Regions from separate parts of the Vibrio paucivorans genome, predicted to be linked through region 2. Evidence: predicted binding sites of a transcription regulator. Region 2 holds the regulator's gene; each other region holds the start of a gene.
What was found. The regulator PurR, encoded in region 2, represses purine synthesis genes. The targets are predictions, from matches to a motif close to TNANGNAAACGTTTNCNTNA.
Positions count from the first base shown of each region.

Region 1: pckA (phosphoenolpyruvate carboxykinase (ATP)) is a predicted target of PurR. The motif match lies at 2,218-2,237, and genes of this name have one in related genera.
Region 3: metK (methionine adenosyltransferase) is a predicted target of PurR. The motif match lies at 1,907-1,926, and genes of this name have one in related genera.
Region 4: ACXABW_RS11550 (NCS2 family permease) is a predicted target of PurR. The motif match lies at 1,965-1,984, and genes of this name have one in related genera.

Region 1 covers NZ_CM133230.1:94,928-100,208, forward strand. The annotation lists gene ACXABW_RS00425 (AsmA family protein) at 1-293, opposite strand, end outside; gene pckA (phosphoenolpyruvate carboxykinase (ATP)) at 417-2,045, opposite strand; gene hslO (Hsp33 family molecular chaperone HslO) at 2,381-3,256, opposite strand; gene hslR (ribosome-associated heat shock protein Hsp15) at 3,287-3,673, opposite strand; gene gspC (type II secretion system protein GspC) at 3,924-4,808, shown strand; gene gspD (type II secretion system secretin GspD) at 4,846-5,281, shown strand, end outside.
Region 2 covers NZ_CM133230.1:1,088,253-1,093,533, reverse strand. The annotation lists gene elyC (envelope biogenesis factor ElyC) at 1-439, shown strand, start outside; gene torR (two-component system response regulator TorR) at 538-1,251, opposite strand; gene torD (molecular chaperone TorD) at 1,492-2,139, shown strand; gene purR (HTH-type transcriptional repressor PurR) at 2,432-3,439, shown strand; cyclic di-GMP riboswitch class I at 3,588-3,674, shown strand; gene ACXABW_RS05195 (TfoX/Sxy family DNA transformation protein) at 3,787-4,377, shown strand; gene ACXABW_RS05190 (TVP38/TMEM64 family protein) at 4,589-5,281, shown strand; gene ACXABW_RS05185 (putative signal transducing protein) at 5,281-5,281, shown strand, end outside.
Region 3 covers NZ_CM133230.1:2,923,131-2,928,411, forward strand. The annotation lists gene tkt (transketolase) at 1-1,732, opposite strand, end outside; gene metK (methionine adenosyltransferase) at 2,071-3,225, shown strand; gene ACXABW_RS13235 (DUF2189 domain-containing protein) at 3,528-4,319, shown strand; gene ACXABW_RS13240 (SprT family zinc-dependent metalloprotease) at 4,406-4,906, shown strand; gene ACXABW_RS13245 (endonuclease) at 4,988-5,281, shown strand, end outside.
Region 4 covers NZ_CM133230.1:2,519,172-2,524,452, reverse strand. The annotation lists gene ACXABW_RS11555 (aminoacyl-histidine dipeptidase) at 1-987, opposite strand, end outside; gene ACXABW_RS11550 (NCS2 family permease) at 2,006-3,295, shown strand; gene gpt (xanthine phosphoribosyltransferase) at 3,332-3,796, shown strand; gene frsA (esterase FrsA) at 3,889-5,136, shown strand; gene crl (sigma factor-binding protein Crl) at 5,238-5,281, shown strand, end outside.

The sequences.
Region 1 (5,281 bases), 990 kb from region 2:
CTATCAATCTGCAGCTTGTTATCTTGGAAAATCGATGAGTTAAACCAAATATCTGTTTGTGGGATATAAATAGGATTGGAATTCGTTTGAAGTGTTAAGCCTTTAATCGTGAAGTGGAAAGGGGCTTGGTAGCGGACACTTTCAACGTGAGCGTCATTGCCATAACGTTGCTGGAGTAGATAGTTTGCTAGCTTGGCGGAATAAGGGGTTTGTGACACAGTAAACAGCGCTGCAATGCAGATCGCTATAACAATTATCACAACTGCTAATGCAGTCAGTAGTTTCTTAGCCAAAGCTCTAACCAAATCCTTATGAATGTGCTGTTAGCTTGAAACAAATGCAGCAACTGTTCAATAAAAAAAGCCCCTCTTTAGAGGGGCTTGTAGCATAGTTAACAGTTTTATCGCGTGTTGCGATTAGTCTAGTTGAGGGCCTGCCGCAACCAGAGACTGACCTTCAGCGTTATCGGTGTATTTATCAAAGTTGTTGATAAAGCGACCCGCTAGATCTTTTGCTTTGCTTTCCCATTGTAGAGGGTCGGTGTAAGTATCACGTGGATCTAAGATGTTAGGGTCAACATCATGTAGCGCCACTGGCACCTCTAGGTTAAAGATCGGGATGTGCTTAGTTTCCGCTTGCTCAATTGAGCCATCTAAAATGGCATCAATGATCGCACGTGTATCTTGAATCGAGATACGCTTGCCGCTGCCATTCCAACCTGTGTTGACCAGGTAAGCTTCAGCACCAGCAGCTTCCATGCGTTTAACCAACACTTCTGCGTACTTAGTTGGGTGCAGGGTTAGGAAAGCAGCACCAAAACAAGCTGAGAATGTTGGTGTTGGCTCTGTAATTCCACGCTCAGTGCCCGCAAGTTTTGCTGTAAAGCCTGATAGGAAGTGGTATTTGGTTTGCTCAGGTGTCAGCTTTGAAACCGGAGGTAATACACCAAATGCGTCTGCCGATAGGAAGATCACTTTATTTGCGTGACCGCCTTTTGATACAGGCTTAACGATGTTCTCAATGTGGTGAAGTGGGTAGGAAACACGAGTGTTTTCTGTTTTTGAACCATCATCAAAGTCGATCGAACCGTCAGAACGAACGGTCACGTTCTCAAGAAGTGCATCGCGGCGGATTGCATTGTAAATATCAGGTTCAGCTTCTTTCGAAAGCTTGATGGTTTTTGCGTAGCAGCCACCTTCAAAGTTGAAGACACCATCGTCATCCCAGCCGTGCTCGTCATCACCAATTAGTGCACGTTTAGGATCGGTAGACAGGGTTGTTTTACCCGTACCCGATAAGCCGAAGAAGATAGCCACATCGCCATCTTGACCCATGTTAGCGCTACAGTGCATTGATGCGATGTCTTTAAGCGGAAGGAAGTAGTTCATCATTGCGAACATGCCTTTCTTCATCTCGCCACCGTACCAAGTACCGCCAATAAGTTGCATGCGCTCAGTTAGGTTGAAGACAGTGAAGTTTTCAGAGTTCAGACCATGCTCTTCCCACTTCTCGTTAGTGCACTTAGCACCATTCATGACCACGAAATCAGGTTCGAACGTTGCTAGTTCTTCTTCCGTTGGGCGAATGAACATGTTTTTCACGAAGTGCGCTTGCCAAGCGACTTCAGTAATGACACGAATGCTCAGGCGAGTATCAGGGTTGGCACCACAGTATCCATCGATGACGAATACACGCTTGCCAGACAGTTGTTCCGTCACTTTCGCTTTAAGATCGTTCCATACTGCTTGGTCGATTGGCTTGTTATCATTTTTCACCGCATCGGATGTCCACCACATGTGTTCTTCAGTAGTTGCGTCTTTAACGATGTATTTATCTTTTGGTGAGCGGCCAGTAAAAATACCAGTATCCACGGCGACGGCGCCTAGCTCTGTTACTACGCCTTTTTCGTAGCCTTCTAGATCAGCGCGAGTCTCTTCTTCGAACAACATTTCGTAGCTAGGGTTACGAATAACCTCTTTGACGTTTTGCAGCCCGTGCTTGGTAAGATCAATTGTTGCAGCCTTTGTATGTTCCATAACGGTCATAGGTGCTCCTTATTAGGATATTTTGTAGGGATTTTGTAAGTATTTTTAATTTTTATATGCTCACCATGTTAGCAACGGGTCTTACGACAAACAGGGATATAGCTCAAAATATACCCATGATTTTTGTGGGGTTTAAGCGTCCCGTCACATATTGGTACTGCTATTTTATCTCGCCCGCAAACCTTTGCGCTAGATCAAATGAATTATTAATATCAAAAAATTAAGTACGCTATTCGGTCGCTTGTAGGCCTTGATTTGTCAGGCTTTGATCACAAAAAAAGCCAACATAAAGTTGGCTTTTTCTCAGTGCTAATTAGCTTGTTGTTTAAGGCGAATTAATGCAGCGTATCGTTACCAGAGGATGCGTGACGGTAAAGCTCTTTGATCTCACCTTCATCGAACGAGTAATTCGTGCCACAGTAATCACAATGTAAAGAAACTGATCCTTCAGTGGCCAAAATGTCATAAATTTCATCTTGGCTGACTGTGATGATTGCTGCGCCACTTCGCTCGCGTGAACAACCACAATGAAATACGACAGGCTGTGGCTCAAACAAGCGCACTTTCTCTTGGTTGTACAAACGGTAAAGAAGTTCGTTTGCTTCAAGAGTGAATAGCTCTTCATCTTTCACTGTGTCGGTCAATTGCTCTAGATGCTCGAAGTCATCTGGGGAGCCTGTGCCGTCTGGCATGACTTGCAGTAGCATACCTGCTGCATGTGCTTTGCCTTCTACTTCACCTGTGCGAATCCAAATACGCGTTTTCAGCTGTTCAGAGTTAGCAAAGTAGCCTTCTAGAATAGAAGCGAGATCATCGCCTTCTAAACCAACGATACCTTGATAGCGTTCGCCTTTCTTTGGCTCAATAGTGATTACTAAATGGCCTTTGCCCATCAACTGATGGATTGATGCATCATCAGCAATATCGCCATCCCAGCGAGCGACACCACGGATTTTCTGGTCGTGGTCGCCATTGATTACAGCCAGTGATACAGGGCCATCACCTTGCAGTTGCATAGTGATTGAACCTTCGAACTTCAGTGTGGCGGTAAGAAGGGTAGTTGAAACGAGTAGCTCACCGAGTAGTTTTTGAATTGCTACTGGGTATTCCTTGCTGGAAATAATCTGTTGGTACGCTTCATCAACTTGTACCAACTCACCACGTACTGATAGGTCTTCAAATAAGTAGCGATTTAAAACGTTGTTTGCCATCAGGCTATTCCTCTCAAGAATGTGTGGAGCTTACTGGTGTTTAAACTTAATGATGTCGCGACGCTGCTTTTTGTCAGGGCGACGTTCAGGGCTAGGGTTGTGAGCATGAAGCTTACGCTGCATGGCATTTTGCTCTCGTTTGGCAACACTCTCGGACGTTTCTGAGTACAGTGTTTGCGCGATAGGAGCGCCCTTGCGTTGATCTGATAGAATTTCGACCACAACGGTTTTTTCTTCATGCCCCTGTCTTAGGGTAATCGTTGCGCCAAGCTCAACTATCTTGCTTGGTTTACTACGTTGACCATTATAATGGACTTTACCGCCGTCAACCATGTTTCGAGCGATAGAGCGGGTTTTATAAAATCTTGCGGCCCATAACCATTTATCAAGTCTAACGGCAACTGAATTGGAACTCATTGTGAAGAAACACCTCTAATTTATTCGGCATACTATCGATTAATGTTGGTAACAATGGTGTTGTGCTCCCAGTTTTTCAAGGTAAGGGGCAATTTTTGACAGTAATTCGATGTCGTTCAAAACAGCTATGTTATATTGAATAAACCCTGTAACTGCATGATCATAAAAACTTCACAAGCAGTCTCGTAGGATCTAAAAGAGTAAGGATTTTTTGGTGAGGCAGAACCAAATCGAAAGGAACACGGCTGTTATTTGGCTGCAAAACCTAGTCAGCAAAACACCCAATCTACAAGTCAAAGCCAGTTGGACGATCACGGCTTTGCTTTTAGCCTTGTCTGCTTGGTTACTCGGCCAAATGTTCTGGATGCTCCAAGGCGAGCAACAAGCTGTGCCTAAGTGGTCACCAAAAGCGGTGGCGACGACCACGACGACAAGTAACGGGGTTAATATCTCTGACTTACAAAAAAGTGAGCTGTTTGGTGAGTATCAGGCCGATAAAAAACCAGTCGAAGTTGCGCCAGTAGTGCAAGACGCACCAAAAACGCGATTAAATTTAACCTTAGTGGGTGTAGTAGCCAGCAGCAATGCCAGCCGAGGCTTAGCGGTCATTGCCAACCGAGGTTCTCAAGCAACTTACGGCATCAATGAACAAATTGAAGGGACTCGCGCTAGTTTGAAAGCCGTTCTTGCTGATCGCGTCATCATTGATAACGCAGGCCGTGACGAAACATTGATGCTAGACGGCATAGATTACAGTAAACGAGCGGCCCCTACTGAATCACGCCCTAAACCGGCCTTATCTGTGGGCAATAACGCGCACAATCAGGCTAATCAACTAGAAAAGATTCGCCAACAAATCACCAAAGATCCCCAGCAGATTTTCCAATATGTTCGCATGTCTCAAGTAAAGAGAGATGGCGACGTCGTGGGGTATCGAGTGACACCTGGAAAACAACCTGAACTGTTTCGCTCTGTTGGACTCCAAAGTGGGGATATTGCGGTACAGATTAATGGGCAGGATCTGACTGACCCAAAAGCAATGAGCAACGTGTTTAAGTCAATAACGGAATTAAGCGAGCTCAACCTGACCGTTGAACGAGATGGTCAGCAACATGATATCTACATTGAATTTTAGTACTGCTGCCGGAGTGCATCAGGGTGAGGAGTAAAGAGTGAAGCATTGGTTTAGTAAAAGTGCTTGGTTGCTAGCAGGAAGCTTATTTGTAGCGCCTATGGCTGCTGCTAATGATTTCAGTGCCAGTTTTAAAGGGACTGATATTCAAGAGTTCATCAACATCGTTGGTCGAAACTTAGAGAAAACAATCATTGTTGACCCTGCTGTACGCGGTAAGGTAGATGTCCGCAGTTATGACATGCTGACGGAAGAGCAGTATTACAGCTTCTTCCTTAACGTGCTGGAAGTCTATGGTTTTGCAGTGGTTGAAATGGACAACGGTATTCTTAAAGTCATCAAGTCTAAAGATGCCAAAACGTCTGCAATTCCTGTCGTTAGTGATGACAGCGCGAATGGCGACAGTGTGATCACTCGTGTGGTTGCGGTTCGTAATGTGTCGGTACGAGAACTTTCTCCTTTGCTGCGCCAGCTTA
Region 2 (5,281 bases):
TAAACTCATCCTTTCCGGTTATGCGGGTGGCAGTGAGTTTAGCAATGCTCGTATGATGGCAAAAGTCGCCTTGGCACTCGGTGTGTCTAAGTCTGACATTATCTTGCTAGAAACCGCGCAAGACACCTGGGAAGAAGCCAGACAAGCCGCTGCTTTTGTTGGTCAAAAGCGTCTAATCCTAGTCACATCGGCCAGTCACATGAAACGCGCTTTGAACGAGTTTAATTCTGCTGGGATCAAGCCTCTTCCTGCGCCGACAAACTACCTTGCTCACAGTAACATTACTCAGCCATGGGAAAAGTACACCCCTAGAGCGGTCTACCTTGAGCAAACTGAACGTTACTGGCATGAGACTCTTGGTCTCATCTGGCAGAGCTTAAGAGATATGGCATCAGATTACGAAGAGCGTGCTCTGCAATCCGAAGAAACTTCTTTGTAGTAAGCCATAATAACGCACACTAATCTGATAGATATTAAAAAGCCGAAGTCATCACTTCGGCTTTTTCTTTATTGCTCAAACGACATAGCAGGCAGTCGTTAGTCACCAGCAAACATATAACCTTCACCGTGTACGGTCACAAATATTTGTGGATTCTTAGGGTCGAACTCCATCTTGGCGCGCATTCGACGAATAAGTACATCGATAGTACGGTCGTTTGGCGCATCGACTCGGTGACTGATCATATTCAGAATACGCTCTCTACTTAGCACCTGATTTGGGTGTGACGACAACGCTACCAGCAACTCATATTCTGCTTTAGTGAGCTTAACCGGCTCACCATTTCGGCTCAATGCGCGGCGCTGAGTGTCAAACGTCCACTCACCAAAGCGAACGACATTGCTGTTTTTGTCATTAGTTTCCACTACAGGCGAAACGTTGCGAGCCGCTGAAATTCGCCACAGCAGGTTTTTCACACGAACCAACAGTTCGCGCAGTTCAAAAGGTTTAGTAACGTAATCGTCGGCGCCCATTTCGAGCCCAACAATTTTGTCTATGCTATCCGTGCGCCCTGTCACCAGAATGATTCCAATATCTGACTGGCTACGTAACTCTCTTGTCAGCATCAATCCATCACCACCCGGCAAATTGATGTCCAACATCACTAAGTCGACAGAGTTTTCTTCCAACGCTTCTCGCATTTGCACGCCATCTTCGGCTTCACTAACGGTGTAACCTTCATTTTGAAAGTATCCCACTAGCTTGCTGCGAGTAACAGCATCATCTTCTACAACTAATACGTGATAGCTCATCTAGACCACTTAATCTTGATTTCAGGTTAACTTTAACAACACTATTCTATTCATAATCAGTAACAATTCTAGAAAATGCTACTTCAAAAGTAAGAAAGGTGATTTTTTATTGATTCAAAACAACCTTAGACTCGCTATTCATATCTCACTATATCTCTCTATTTTTATTCACACATGTAGTTACCGCTATTCATCTTTATTAGTTAAACTAAAGACATACCTCGAATTGGAGCTAAAACAATGCAAGAAACAAAAGCATTTAACGAAAAAAGAGCTGAAATATACTGGTGGCTATCTAGCTTATTTGCTAAAGAACTGACCGAAACGGATATTGAACAGTATCAAACCCCAGAAATTCGCTCTTTCCTCGCAGGGCTTGGTGAAAATGAAACTCTAAAACCGTCTATCGACAAGATGACTGACGCGCTCAACCGTCTAAATGACCGTGAAGACGCACAGTTAGAGCTCTCTGCAGATTTCTGCGACCTATTTTTGAAATCAGACAAAGAATCCGCTTTGCCTTATGCGTCTATGTACATCGGTAAATCGGGTCTATTGAATGACGAGCCCGCCAAAGAAATGGCGTCATTAATGGCTGAACATAGTATTGCTGTCAGCGCTTCACTTAACGAGCCAGCAGATCACATTGCGATCGAATTAGACTTCCTTGGTAACTTGATTATTCGCTCTAACGAACTTGAACAAGAACAGCACCTTGATGATGCACTGCTCGAACAAGAAAAGTTCATCCGAGAAAAGATCCTTTCTTGGGTTCCACAATTTTCGACCAAGTGTCAGTCACTCGATGAATTCGGCTTCTACGCTGCGGTAGCATCTCTATTAGTGTCTTTCCTAGAGCTAGATTGCCACTACCTCGCCGGCGAGTAATTTCACCACTCCCTAGCTAGCGACAAAATCGTCAATTGTAGTGATAGATCACTGCTATTGACGGTTTTTTCATTGCTTGCGCCACGTTTGAGGTCTAGAATCGTGACCGCAAACGATTAAAAATGAAATTGACTCAGTTTCCTGGGTAGAAATACGAACCGCTGGCTAAAAGCGGTTTTTGTGTTTTTACTACTTTGATGTAACCATTAACTAGGAGCTGACAATAATGATTGCTGCGGTGAGCCAAGGGGTAAGCCAGTATATGCAGCAGTTCTCAATAGGACAGAACCTTATGGCCACAATTAAAGATGTTGCTCGCTTAGCTGGCGTATCAACTACCACTGTTTCCCATGTAATCAACAAAACTCGCTTTGTTGCTGAAGCAACCCAAGAAAAAGTGATGGAAGCAGTTAAAGAGCTTAACTACGCTCCAAGTGCCGTTGCTCGTAGCTTGAAATGTAATACGACCCGTACCATCGGCATGTTAGTAACTCAATCAACTAACCTATTCTTCTCGGAAGTAATCGATGGTGTTGAAAGCTACTGTTACCGCCAAGGCTACACGCTCATTTTGTGTAACACCGGTGGCATTTACGAAAAGCAGCGTGACTATATCCGCATGCTAGCTGAAAAGCGCGTAGATGGTATTTTGGTCATGTGTTCTGACTTAACTGAAGAGCTACTAGAAATGTTGGATCGACATGCCGATATTCCAAAAGTAATCATGGACTGGGGCCCTGAAAGCTCTCAAGCCGATAAAATTATCGATAATTCGGAAGAAGGTGGCTACTTAGCCACTAAGTACCTTATCGATCGTGGTCACACAGACATTGCTTGCCTAAGTGGCCACTTTGAGAAAGCAGCCTGCCAAGAACGTATCCAAGGATTCAAACGTGCTTTAGGTGAAGCCAATCTATCGGTTAACGAAGATTGGATCTTAGAAGGTAACTTTGAGTGTGATACCGCTGTGCTTGCCGCAGATAAAATTGCAGCAATGGACCACAAACCAACTGCCGTATTCTGTTTCAATGACACCATGGCATTTGGCTTGATGAGCCGTCTACAACAAAAAGGGATTCGAGTACCAGAAGATATGTCTGTTATTGGTTACGACAATATCGAACTTGCTGAGTACTTCTCTCCTCCGCTAACAACGGTCCACCAACCGAAACGTCGCGTGGGTAAAAATGCCTTTGAGATCTTGCTAGAGCGTATTAAAGACAAAGAACACGAAAAGCGTGTCTTTGAAATGCATCCAGAGATTGTTGAGCGTAGTACCGTAAAAGACCTGACTAAATAGTTAGCAAGATTAATAACCTATGTGCTTTACGTGGTAGTTCAGAGATACGCAAGGCGCATAGCTTAGTCTTATTTATGGAACACATATCACATTTACAACATCCAAATGTGATACTTATTCAGATTTTTAATTACTCTTGAATTAGAAGTCACGCACAGGGCAAACCATTCGAAAGTTTGGGACGCAAAGCTTCCGGCCTACGGCATTTACTTGCTATGGTAGCGGGGTTGCCGATGGCAAACTATGCATACACAACTTTACTCCTTACTGACACAGTTTCTGCATTTTTTTGCTAACCTCTCGGACCTGATTTGGTGGCGTATTCACATACACCGAGAATATACAGCATGGACAAACCAGTACTAAAAGACTCAATGCGGCTGTTTGAACAACTAGGCCGTGTAAAATCCCGTTCAATGTTTGGCGGTTTCGGCATCTTTGTTGACGAGACAATGTTCGCTCTTGTTGTAAATGATAAGTTGCACATCCGAGCAGACGATTCAGCCGCAAAAAAATACAAAGGACAAGGCTACGAGCCTTATGTATATAAGAAACGTGGATTCCCTGTCGTTACAAAATACTTCGCATTGCCAGACGATTGGCAGGCAAACCCAAAAGCTACGCTCGATGAGGCCATTGCAGCTCTTAAAGCAGCAAAGGTTGAAAAAGAGTCTCAAGCTCAGTCGAAACCGAATCGACTAAAAGATCTTCCAAACCTAAGACTAGCGACCGAAAGGATGCTCAAGAAGGCAGGAATCGAGTCTGTTGAGCAATTGGAAGAAGCTGGCGCGGTAGAAGCATTTAAAGCCATTAAGCAGTCCCATACTTCGGATGTTGGTTTAGAGCTTCTATGGGCACTTGAAGGGGCAATTAAGGGGACTCATTGGTCAGTCATTCCACAATCGCGTCGTGAAGAGTTGGCTAATCGACTCAGCTAACCCAAGAAAAGTTCATAGAACCGGCACTCTGTGCCGGTTTTTTTGTATCTGCTGAAATTTTCTTTCCACTTAACCTGTCTTAATTCAAACAGTTTCTTGATACTAGGCGAGAATTCGCCACCAATCTCTCTGCAAGTACTTTATCTACTTTTATACTAAGAAGACATAGCAGGTAGAGCGGCCAACGTATCTTTAGGTCGGAGAATAAAAAATGAACAAAAAGCTAGTATTTGGCGTGGTATTCGTCGCACTGATTATTATTTTGGCCATGAATTTTGGTCAATACTTCACGCTTGAAAACGCTAAAGCACAGCAAGAAGCTTTAGGTAGCTTTATTGAGCAAAACTTCCTCATTGCAGCGATCAGCTACTTTCTGGCTTACGTCGCCATCACCGCTTTTTCAATTCCAGGAGCTGCTGTCGTCACACTGCTAGGCGCTGCATTATTCGGTTTTTGGACCAGTCTACTGCTGGTTTCATTTGCCAGTTCTATTGGTGCTACCCTCGCGTTTTTAAGCTCACGTTACCTATTGCGTGACTGGGTACAAAATAAGTTTGGCGAGAAGCTGCAAGTCATCAACAATGGTGTAGAGAAAGACGGCGCATTTTATCTATTTTCGTTAAGGCTTATTCCCGTATTCCCTTTCTTTTTGATTAACCTTTTAATGGGCTTAAGCCCAATTCGTACTAGCCGCTTCTACTTGGTTAGTCAGCTAGGTATGCTACCCGGCACAGCAGTTTATCTAAATGCTGGTACTCAACTAGCCCAAATTGACAGCCTATCAGGTATTGTTTCGCCAACAGTGTTGATCTCTTTTGCCCTACTCGGTGTTTTCCCTATTATCGCAAAATGGATCATGGCCAGAATCAAAGTGTCCCCTAAAGCACACAATGGAAACGCTTAA
Region 3 (5,281 bases), 1.5 Mb from region 2:
CCTTCTTACCTTCAGCTGTTAGTTCAGCCGCAGCGTTAACCGCTAGTTCAACTTCAGAACCTGTAGCGATAAGGATAAGCTCTGGCTTGCCTTCGCAATCTTTCAGGATGTAACCACCACGTGCGATGTTTGCTACTTGCTCTTCGTTACGCTCTTGCTGTGCAAGGTTTTGACGAGAGAAGATGAGAGACGTTGGACCGTCTTTACGCTCGATAGCCAGTTTCCAAGCTACTGCAGACTCAACTTGGTCACATGGACGCCATGTGCTCATGTTTGGAGTCAAACGTAGTGACGCCATTTGCTCAACAGGTTGGTGAGTTGGACCATCTTCGCCAAGACCGATAGAGTCGTGCGTGTAAACTTGGATGTTCTGAACTTTCATCAGAGCAGCCATACGCATTGCGTTACGAGCGTATTCCATGAACATTAGGAAAGTAGCACCGTATGGTACGAAACCACCATGCAGAGCGATACCGTTCATGATCGCTGTCATACCGAATTCACGTACACCGTAGTGGATGTAGTTACCCGCTGGATCTTCAGCAGAAACAGACTTAGAGCCAGACCACATAGTTAGGTTAGAAGGTGCAAGGTCAGCAGAGCCGCCTAGGAATTCAGGTAGCATAGCACCAAATGCTTCTAGTGCGTTTTGAGACGCTTTACGTGATGCGATGTTTGCTGGGTTAGCTTGAAGATCAGCAATGATTTGGTTTGTTTTCTCTTCCCACTGTGCAGGTAGTTCACCGTTTAGACGACGTTTAAGCTCAGCAGCTTCTGCCGGGTAAGCCGCAGCGTACGCTTCAAACTTAGCGTTCCAAGCTTCTTCTTTAGCTGCGCCTGCTTCTTTTGCGTCCCACTCAGCATAGATGTCCGCTGGAATTTCAAATGGACCGTGTTCCCAGCCAAGTTCTTTGCGAGTTGCTGCGATTTCTTCAGCGCCTAGCGGAGCACCGTGACAATCGTGTGAACCAGACTTGTTTGGCGAACCAAAACCGATGATCGTCTTAGTACAGATTAGTGTAGGACGTGGATCGGCTTTAGCTGCTTCAATAGCAGCGTTGATTGCAGCTGAATCGTGACCGTCTACCGCTGGGATGACGTGCCAGCCATAAGCTTCAAAACGCTTAGGCGTGTCGTCAGAGAACCAACCTTCAACTTCACCGTCGATAGAAATACCGTTGTCATCCCAGAAAGCAATAAGTTTACCAAGGCCTAGCGTACCCGCTAGAGAACATGCTTCGTGAGAAATACCTTCCATCAGACAGCCATCACCCATAAATGCATAAGTGAAGTGGTCAACGATGTCGTGGCCTTCTTTGTTGAATTGTGCTGCTAGAGTTTTCTCAGCCAGCGCCATACCAACAGCGTTAGTGATACCTTGGCCTAGTGGACCTGTTGTTGTTTCAACACCCGGCGCGTAACCGTACTCTGGATGGCCTGGAGTCTTAGAGTGCAATTGACGGAAGTTTTTCAGATCATCGATTGATAGCTCGTAACCTGATAGGTGCAGCAAAGAATAGATCAGCATTGAACCGTGGCCGTTTGACAATACAAAACGGTCGCGGTCGGCCCACTCAGGGTTTGCTGGGTTGTGGTTTAGGTGAGAACGCCAAAGAACTTCGGCGATATCTGCCATACCCATTGGTGCGCCTGGGTGGCCAGAGTTGGCTTGTTGTACGCCATCCATGCTAAGTGCGCGGATTGCATTTGCTAGATCTTTACGAGAAGACATGACTGCTCCTGAGTGCATTAAGCGAATTCGAAATGTGTGGTTAGAGGCTGAAAAATCAGCGCGCGATATTGTCTCAAAGGGATTTTGTCTCTGCAAACGTTTTACTGGCAGAATTCTAGCAATTCAGCGTAATTTTTAGCATTTTGATTCAAAGTAACTAAATTTAAGCTTTGCCGAAGCAAACGTTTGGTTATCTTCGATAAGAAAAAAGAGCTTGTAATTCGAGCGTTCAAAACTAGAATAGACGTCTAGATGTAGAAACACCTACAAAATTTACTGTATTTCATTACGGTTGGTTAACAACACCAGCCGTTATAACTAATTTAAGTGGAGCTCTCATGGCTAAGCACCTGTTCACTTCTGAGTCTGTTTCAGAAGGCCATCCAGATAAAATCGCAGACCAAATTTCTGATGCTGTTCTTGATGCCATCTTAGAACAAGATAAGAAAGCTCGCGTTGCGTGTGAAACGTACGTGAAAACAGGCATGGTAATGGTTGGTGGTGAAATCACGACTTCTGCATGGGTTGATATCGAAGAAATCACTCGTGAAACTGTACGTGAAATTGGCTACGTTCATTCAGACATGGGCTTTGATGCTGACTCTTGTGCTGTTCTAAACACAATTGGTAAGCAGTCTCCAGACATCAACCAAGGTGTTGATAAAGCAGATCCTAAAGAGCAAGGCGCGGGCGACCAAGGCATCATGTTCGGTTACGCAACAAACGAAACTGACATTCTAATGCCAGCTCCGATCACTTACTCTCACCGCCTTGTTGAAAAACAAGCTGAAGTACGTAAAAGCGGTAAGCTAGATTTCTTACGCCCAGATGCAAAATCTCAGGTAACGTTCCAATACGACCAAGGTAAGATCGTTGGTATTGATGCTGTTGTACTTTCTACTCAGCACTGTGATTCAGTAACGACTCCAGACCTACGTGAAGCGGTAATGGAAGAGATCATCAAGCCTGTACTGCCTTCTGAGTGGATCACTAAAGACACTAACTTCTTCATCAACCCAACAGGCCGTTTCGTAATCGGTGGTCCAATGGGTGACTGTGGTCTAACTGGTCGTAAAATCATCGTAGATACATACGGCGGTGCGGCTCGTCATGGTGGTGGTGCATTCTCTGGTAAAGATCCATCAAAAGTAGACCGCAGCGCAGCTTACGCAGCTCGTTACGTTGCTAAAAACATCGTCGCTGCTGGCATGGCGGACCGTTGTGAAATCCAACTTTCTTACGCTATCGGTGTTGCAGATCCAACTTCTATCATGGTTGAAACATTCGGCACTGAGAAAGTATCTCACGACATCATTATCGAAGCTGTTCGTCAAAACTTCGACCTACGTCCATACGGCCTACAAGAAATGCTGAACCTTCTTCAACCAATCTACAAGAAGACTGCAGCCTACGGCCACTTCGGTCGTGAAGAATTCCCTTGGGAAGCAACAGATAAAGCGGCATTACTACGCGAGTTCGCTGGCATCAAGTAATCACTAGCTAGATTTAAAAAGCCCTTACTAATAAGTAAGGGCTTTTTTTATGTCTGTTATTTGTAATTTTCGTCATTCACGCCAATAGTTAATAAGGTGTTAATTTTTCTATCTACCCATAGGTTTCGAGACTCAAATAAGTTTCTAAACGCAAGTAGAAAGAAACTTCACTAACAACGTGATGCAGGGCTTTGCTGTGAGTGCTTTTTAAGTCGAACTGTTTGTATCGCCAAAGCAGGCATCGAATCTACCAATACTTAGCTCAGGCTTGGTATTGAACGTGAATCGATCAAGGAGGATCTATGCCTCGTACGGTTAATCCATCGGACTTTCAAGATAAACGAAAGGAAGTCCCAGATAACGAATACGCTCGAACCATACCGTGTAATCAGCTTAGTGTGTCAGCGCCGTTTCACTGGCTATCGCTAGGGTTACACGACTTTATCCGCATGCCTTTCATCAGTGCATTTTACGGTTTCTGCTTTATGTTAGCGGCAGTCGGTATTGTGCTGTTAGTACAATGGCAAGGCACCCACTTGGTTGTAATGCCAAGTCTGGTTGTTTATATGCTCATCGGCCCCTTCCTAGCTCTAGGGCTCTACGATGCTAGCTGGGAAAGGGAAAAAGGTCACAACGCAAGCTTACTACACTCGATGAAAGCAATTGGCCGCAACTCGACTTCTCAATGGACGTTTGCCGTATTTCTCGCCATCGCCATGATCTTTTGGATGCGTATCGCAGCATTGCTACATGTGCTCTATCCGTCGGTAGAAGGCGCGCCTCTCACTGAATTTTTACCATTCTTGATCACTGGCTCTGTTGTCGGGTTTGTTCTTGCGTGCATTGTATTCAGTGTCTCGGCTTTTTCGATTCCATTAATGATGGAGCGTCGAGTCGACATTATGACGGCGGTATTCTCTAGCTTTAACGCTGTAAAATCGAATATCCCAGCCATGATCGTTTGGGCAGGGTTAATTTGTGGCGGTATCTTGATTGGTTTTGCCACGTACGGGATAGGAATGCTGTTTACCATGCCAATCTTAGGCTACGGTACTTGGCATGCTTATCATGCAACGATAAAGAAAAAACATTAGGTCTCCAACCTTCTATTTTCGTTTGCCATTAATGTTACAATCTTGCCCCGGATTTTCTCCGGGGCTTTATTTTACTGAGGCATAACGTGATAGATTTTGAACTTAACTACCGGGCACAAGTGCAACTAAAACAATGCATTGATAAAGCGAGCCAATACTTCCAAACCCATTTTGAAACGCCAAGTCTAAGCTATAAACTACGTGGGAAAACAGCAGGTAAAGCCTACTTGCAACTGTGGGAAGTTCGCCTCAACCCAGTTTTATTTACAGAAAACCAAGCGGCGTTTATTGAACAAGTTATTCCCCATGAAGTGGCTCATCTCATCGTCCACAAAATCTATGGTCGAGTTCGCCCACATGGCAAAGAATGGCAACAAATAATGCGCAGCGTTTTTGGTGTCTCTCCAGACACAACACATCAGTTCGATATTGCCTCTGTTCAAGGTAAAACCTTCGCCTACAGCTGTGGCTGCTCTGAATACCCACTCTCTATCCGACGTCACAACAAAGTCATGAGAAGGCAAGCGAGCTATCGTTGCCAACAGTGCAAGCAAACACTAACGTTTACAGGTCAGCAGCTCTCCTAGCCCAGCTCTAGCTATTTCATATCTCTTACACTAAATTGCGTGGTAGACTGGCATTTGTCATACTTTTACCACACTCTGTTAATGAAACCTTTTACCATCGCCGTTTTTGGCTCGTTGTTTATTGTTTCGCATTTAGCCCTATCTGCGCCTCCATCATCGTTTTACAAGGCCAAAAAAGAAGCGGTTAAAATCTACCAAGATCATCCCAGTAGCTTTTATTGCGGCTGTGACATCCAATGGCAAGGAAGAAGGGGCACTCCAGACTTGGAGTCTTGTGGCTATGAGGTCAGGAAACAACAAAAGCGTGCATCTAGAATCGAGTGGGAACATGTCGTCCCGGCTTGGCAATTTGGTCATCAGCGCCAATGCTGGCAG
Region 4 (5,281 bases), 1.4 Mb from region 2:
GTTCAATGCAGCAATGAAGCGTTGCTGATCAGCAACTGCAATCACATCTGAAGCAGACTCTATAGCTTCGTTGAACGAGACAATGTTAGTTTCTACTTTACCAAGCTCTTCTTTCAGCAAGTCTGTATAGTAAGAAAATAGCTCAGCCAGTTTAGCTTCGTTTTCAGCTGGCACCGCTACTGTTACGAAGGCTTCACGTGGGATAGCATTGCGTAGACTACCACCGCGGAACTCAACAAGACGCAGATCTAATTCTTGCGCGTGGCCCGCTAGGAAACGCGCAACCAGTTTGTTTGCATTGCCACGACCTGTGTGGATATCACAGCCAGAGTGGCCACCTTTAAGACCTTTTAATGTTAGCTGACGAGTAACGTAGCCCGCAGGAAGTGCTTCACGAGCGATGTCGAAGGTCATTGAGCCATCGATACCACCAGCACAGCCCATGTATACTTCGCCCTCTTGCTCTGAATCTGTGTTGAGAAGGATCTCTCCTTCTAGCCAACCCGCTTCTAATCCAAAGGCGCCTGTCATACCAGCTTCTTCATCAACGGTTAGTAGGACTTCCAGTGGACCATGTTTGATTTCATTTGATGCCAGTACGGCAAGACAAGACGCCATACCCATACCGTTGTCAGCACCTAGAGTTGTACCTTTGGCTGTCACCCATTCCCCATCAATATATGGTTGGATTGGATCTGTAGTGAAGTCGTGGTCTGTATCTTCATTTTTTTGCGGCACCATATCAATGTGCGCTTGAAGAACAACACCTTTCTTGTTTTCCATTCCGGCTGTCGCTGGCTTTTTGATAAAAACGTTGCCAGTTGGGTCTCGGCGAACCTCTAAACCTTGTTCAGTTGCCCAGCTCACAATGTATTGTGCTAGCGCTTCTTCGTGCTTTGATGGGTGAGGGATAGAACAGATCTTATCGAAAAACTGCCACAGTGGAGCTGGTGACAAGTTGCTGATTTCAGAATGGAATTCAGACACGGATGACTCCTTTTGTAATAATTTGCCATATCTTTTGGTGGTAATTGGCTGATAATGTAGTTTGATTATCTAGATATGACCTACGATGTAGTGATGTACAGCATACCACTCCCTTTATCGAGCGAGTAGTCTAGTGAGTGATGAAATTGTTTATTAATGTCACAGAACATCTACATTCCTCGAACGCTTAGTGTGTAACTCATTGAGTATTAAATCACGCAGACTGGCTGATGATTTTGTAATTTAATTACTCAATTCTTTTGATGTAAGTCAATAAATGAAAATTATGTGATTTTAATCACTCTTTTTCTTGTAATTAAATTTCTTGGTGGTATATTTGTACACAACTTCGAAAGAGAAGACAAAATGCTCAAAGGATGAGTCCGTTTTATCGCCTCCAAGGAACCGAGAAATCAACCGTATGTTTAATTGATTTAAAAGGTGATAGTTATGAAAGGTTTACCATCTGCAATGTTCTGGCTTAACAGCTCTGTTTACACTAGCAACTTTGCATACCCTACTAGCTTTGGCTACTAATTAGCGGAAGCTTGTAACTCGAACAGTTTGTTCACCCCTATATATTGGAATTTTTTTTACAGCGCTTGCTGCTGACATGATTCAACCGCCACTCAAATTGAGTGGCGTTTTTTTATCTTTAAATTGAAGTGCTTAAAACTTCGCCGCCAACAAATACTTTCCCCAGTGAATGATAATCACCGGTTTCTATTCTCTAAAACTCATATCAAATCGCACATTTGCTCCGTCATACACAATGAAAGTTTGCGACATGGTGCAAAAAAGCATCACTTAGACTTTTGCTGCCTATCTTTCTATTAATTTGAATTATAAGAACTTTTGTCTAGAGTTATTGTATTGCCTGCATATTGAAATCGTCATAACTCTAGCAAAACCTAATTAGAGTCTTAATTCTATCTGGAATTTAGTATTTGATAACTTTATAATCTGCAGCCAATCGATTACGCAACCGTTTACTTTTTACCCATTGTAGGATTCGAACATGCTCGAAAGACTATTTAAACTCAGCGAACACGGAACCACCGTTAGAACTGAAATTATTGCAGGTGTGACTACCTTCCTGACCATGGCTTACATTATCTTTGTAAACCCAGCAATGCTGTCAGATGCAGGTATGGACCACGGTGCTGTGTTTGTTGCAACCTGTTTAGCTGCGGCTATCGGCTGTTTCATCATGGGCTTTGTTGCTAACTACCCAATCGCTCAAGCACCAGGTATGGGCTTGAACGCATTCTTTACTTACGCCGTTGTGCTAGGTATGGGTTATACATGGCAAGTGGCATTGGCGGCTGTATTTGTATCCGGTGTGCTGTTCATCTTACTCAGCGTGTTCAAAATTCGTGAGTGGATCATCAACTCAATCCCAATGTCACTGCGTACTGGTATCTCTGCTGGTATCGGCTTATTCCTCGCTTTTATCGCACTTAAAAACGCTGGTATTGTTGTTGATAACCCTGCGACACTGGTTTCGCTTGGTTCAATCACCTCGCTACCAGCAGTGCTCGCTTCAATCGGTTTTTTCTTAACTATCGCTCTAGTTCACCGTGGCATGAAAGGTGCGGTTATGGTGGCGATTCTAGCGGTAACAGGTCTAGGTCTAGTTTTTGGCGACGTACAGTGGGCAGGCATTATGTCAGCGCCACCAAGCATTGCACCAACCTTCATGCAGCTAGATTTTTCTGCAGTGTTTGAAATCGGCATGATTTCGGTTGTGTTCGCATTCCTATTTGTCGATTTGTTCGATACAGCGGGCACACTAGTCGGCGTGGCGCAAAAAGCAGATCTAATCGGCAAGGATGGCAAAATCCCACGTCTAAATCGTGCACTTCTAGCGGACTCTACTGCAACATCTGCAGGTGCATTGCTGGGTACGTCAAACACAACTTCTTACATTGAAAGTGTTGCCGGTGTTGCAGCTGGTGGCCGTACAGGTTTAACTGCTGTAGTTGTTGGCATTTTGTTCCTTCTTGCATTATTCTTCTCGCCATTAGCTGGTATGATCCCTGCCTACGCGACCGCTGGGGCGCTATTTTATGTTGCAATCCTAATGCTTTCTGGATTGGTGAGCATTGATTGGCGAGATCTGACAGAGGCGGCACCGGTAGTAGTGACTTGTTTACTCATGCCGTTAACGTTCTCTATTGCGGAAGGTATCTCACTAGGTTTTATCGCTTACGCTGCAATTAAGTTATTTAGTGGTAAGGGCCGCGAAGTATCCATGAGTGTATGGATTATGTCGGCAATCTTTATCATCAAGTACATCGTAGCTTAATGAATTCACAACATTTCAAATATTAGGTTTTTTACAATGAGCAATAAATTCATTATCACTTGGGACAACATGCAGACATACTGTCGTCAACTGGCAGAAAAGCAAATGCCTGCAGAGCAATGGAAAGGCATCTGGGCGGTAAGCCGTGGTGGTCTTGTTCCTGGTGCAATCTTGGCTCGTGAACTGGGAATTCGTTACGTAGATACTATTTGTATCTCAAGCTACGACCACGATCATCAACGTGATATGAGCGTGCTAAAAGCGCCAGAAGGTGACGGCGAAGGTTACCTAATCGTTGAAGACCTAGTCGACAGTGGTGACACTGCACGTAAACTTCGTGAAATGTACCCTAAAGCGAAGCTTATCGCAGTATGTGCTAAGCCATCTGGTGTTGAGCTGCTAGACGACTACGTTGTTGATATCGCTCAAGACACTTGGATCGAGCAACCTTGGGATATGACGATTCAGTACGCTGAGCCAATCAATCGCAAGCAAAAATAAGCGATTGCTTAAATTCTTGGAAAAAGACCCTTTATAGGGTCTTTTTTTTTATTACTATTAGAGCAGATTCACGCTAAGCAATAGAGCTCCCTATGTCTGAAGAAGTCAGCAAGAACCTCTCCGAAACCTTGTTTGTTAAGCATAAGCAAGCAAGAGAAACCTCGGCCCTCACTCAATACATGCCAAGCAACCAAAGTGTGTTGGACGAGAAGAAAAGCAACCCAGATACGGCTTGGTACCGTAATCTGCATCGTTTGCAGTGGGCTTGGCAGGGCGTTGACCCAATAGAACAAGAAGCTGTATTGGCGAAGATAGCGTCTTCTAAGCATTCGAGAACGGAAGACAACTGGCTTGATACCGTGATGGGCTATCACAGCGGTAACTGGGCGTATGAATGGACCAAGCTTGGTATGGAACACCAACGCCGTTCAGGCACGCTAGACGGAGAATCAGCTGCAGATGAACTATTTACCGCTTCTCTATGTTTCAGTATTGCGGGCTACCCTCATTTAAAAAATGATAACTTAGCCGCACAAGCTCAGGTGCTTGCACATAATGCCTATGCGGAAGGAGCCAAAAAGACCAAGTACGTCATTAAGCAACTCGAAATCCCGTATCAAAACAAAAAAGTCACGGTCAATTTGCATTTGTCGAATACTGAAAAGCCGCAGCCAGTGGTCATAGTATGTGCTGGCCTAGATAGCTTGCAGTCGGATATGTGGAAGTTGTTCAAAAATCACTTTGCGAAACGTGATATCGCCATGCTAACCGTCGATATGCCTTCCGTTGGCCACAGTTCTCATTGGCCGCTGTCTGAGGATTCATCTAGCTTAGTGCAAGCTGTGGTGAATGAATTGCCAAAATTACCTTGGGTTGATCATTTCAAAGTGGGGTTGATTGGTTTCCGCTTTGGTGGCAATGCGATGGTGCGTTTGTCTTTCTTGGAGCAAGATAAAATCAAAGCGTGTGTTTCATTGGGTGCCCCAATTCATGATGTGCTGTCTTCACCGGATAAACTTAAGCAGATGTCGAAAATGTACTTAGATGTACTGGCGTCTCGGTTAGGTAAGTCGGTGGTGGATATCAATAGCTTAGCAGGGCAAATGACAGCTTGGTCTTTGAAATCACAAGGATTTCTACAGAGTAGAAAAACTAAGGTGCCTATCTTAGCGCTTAGTTTGGAAGGCGATCCGGTTTCACCGCTTTCAGATAATCAACTCGTTGCACTTTTCAGTCAATATGGAAAAGCTAAGCAAATAAAAAGTAAAACAATTACACAAGGATATGAGCAATCCCTCGATTTAGCCATAAAGTGGCTAGAAGATGAACTATTTAGATGACAACTCTCCTAATTTAGTCAAGCATGATATATGTGAGTTAAAAATAACCACATGATAAATAATAATAATTGTCATTCTTACCATTGAAATGGAGAGTCAATATGTCAGAGATGACGAAAAAACCTACTCATTACCGCTTGATTAG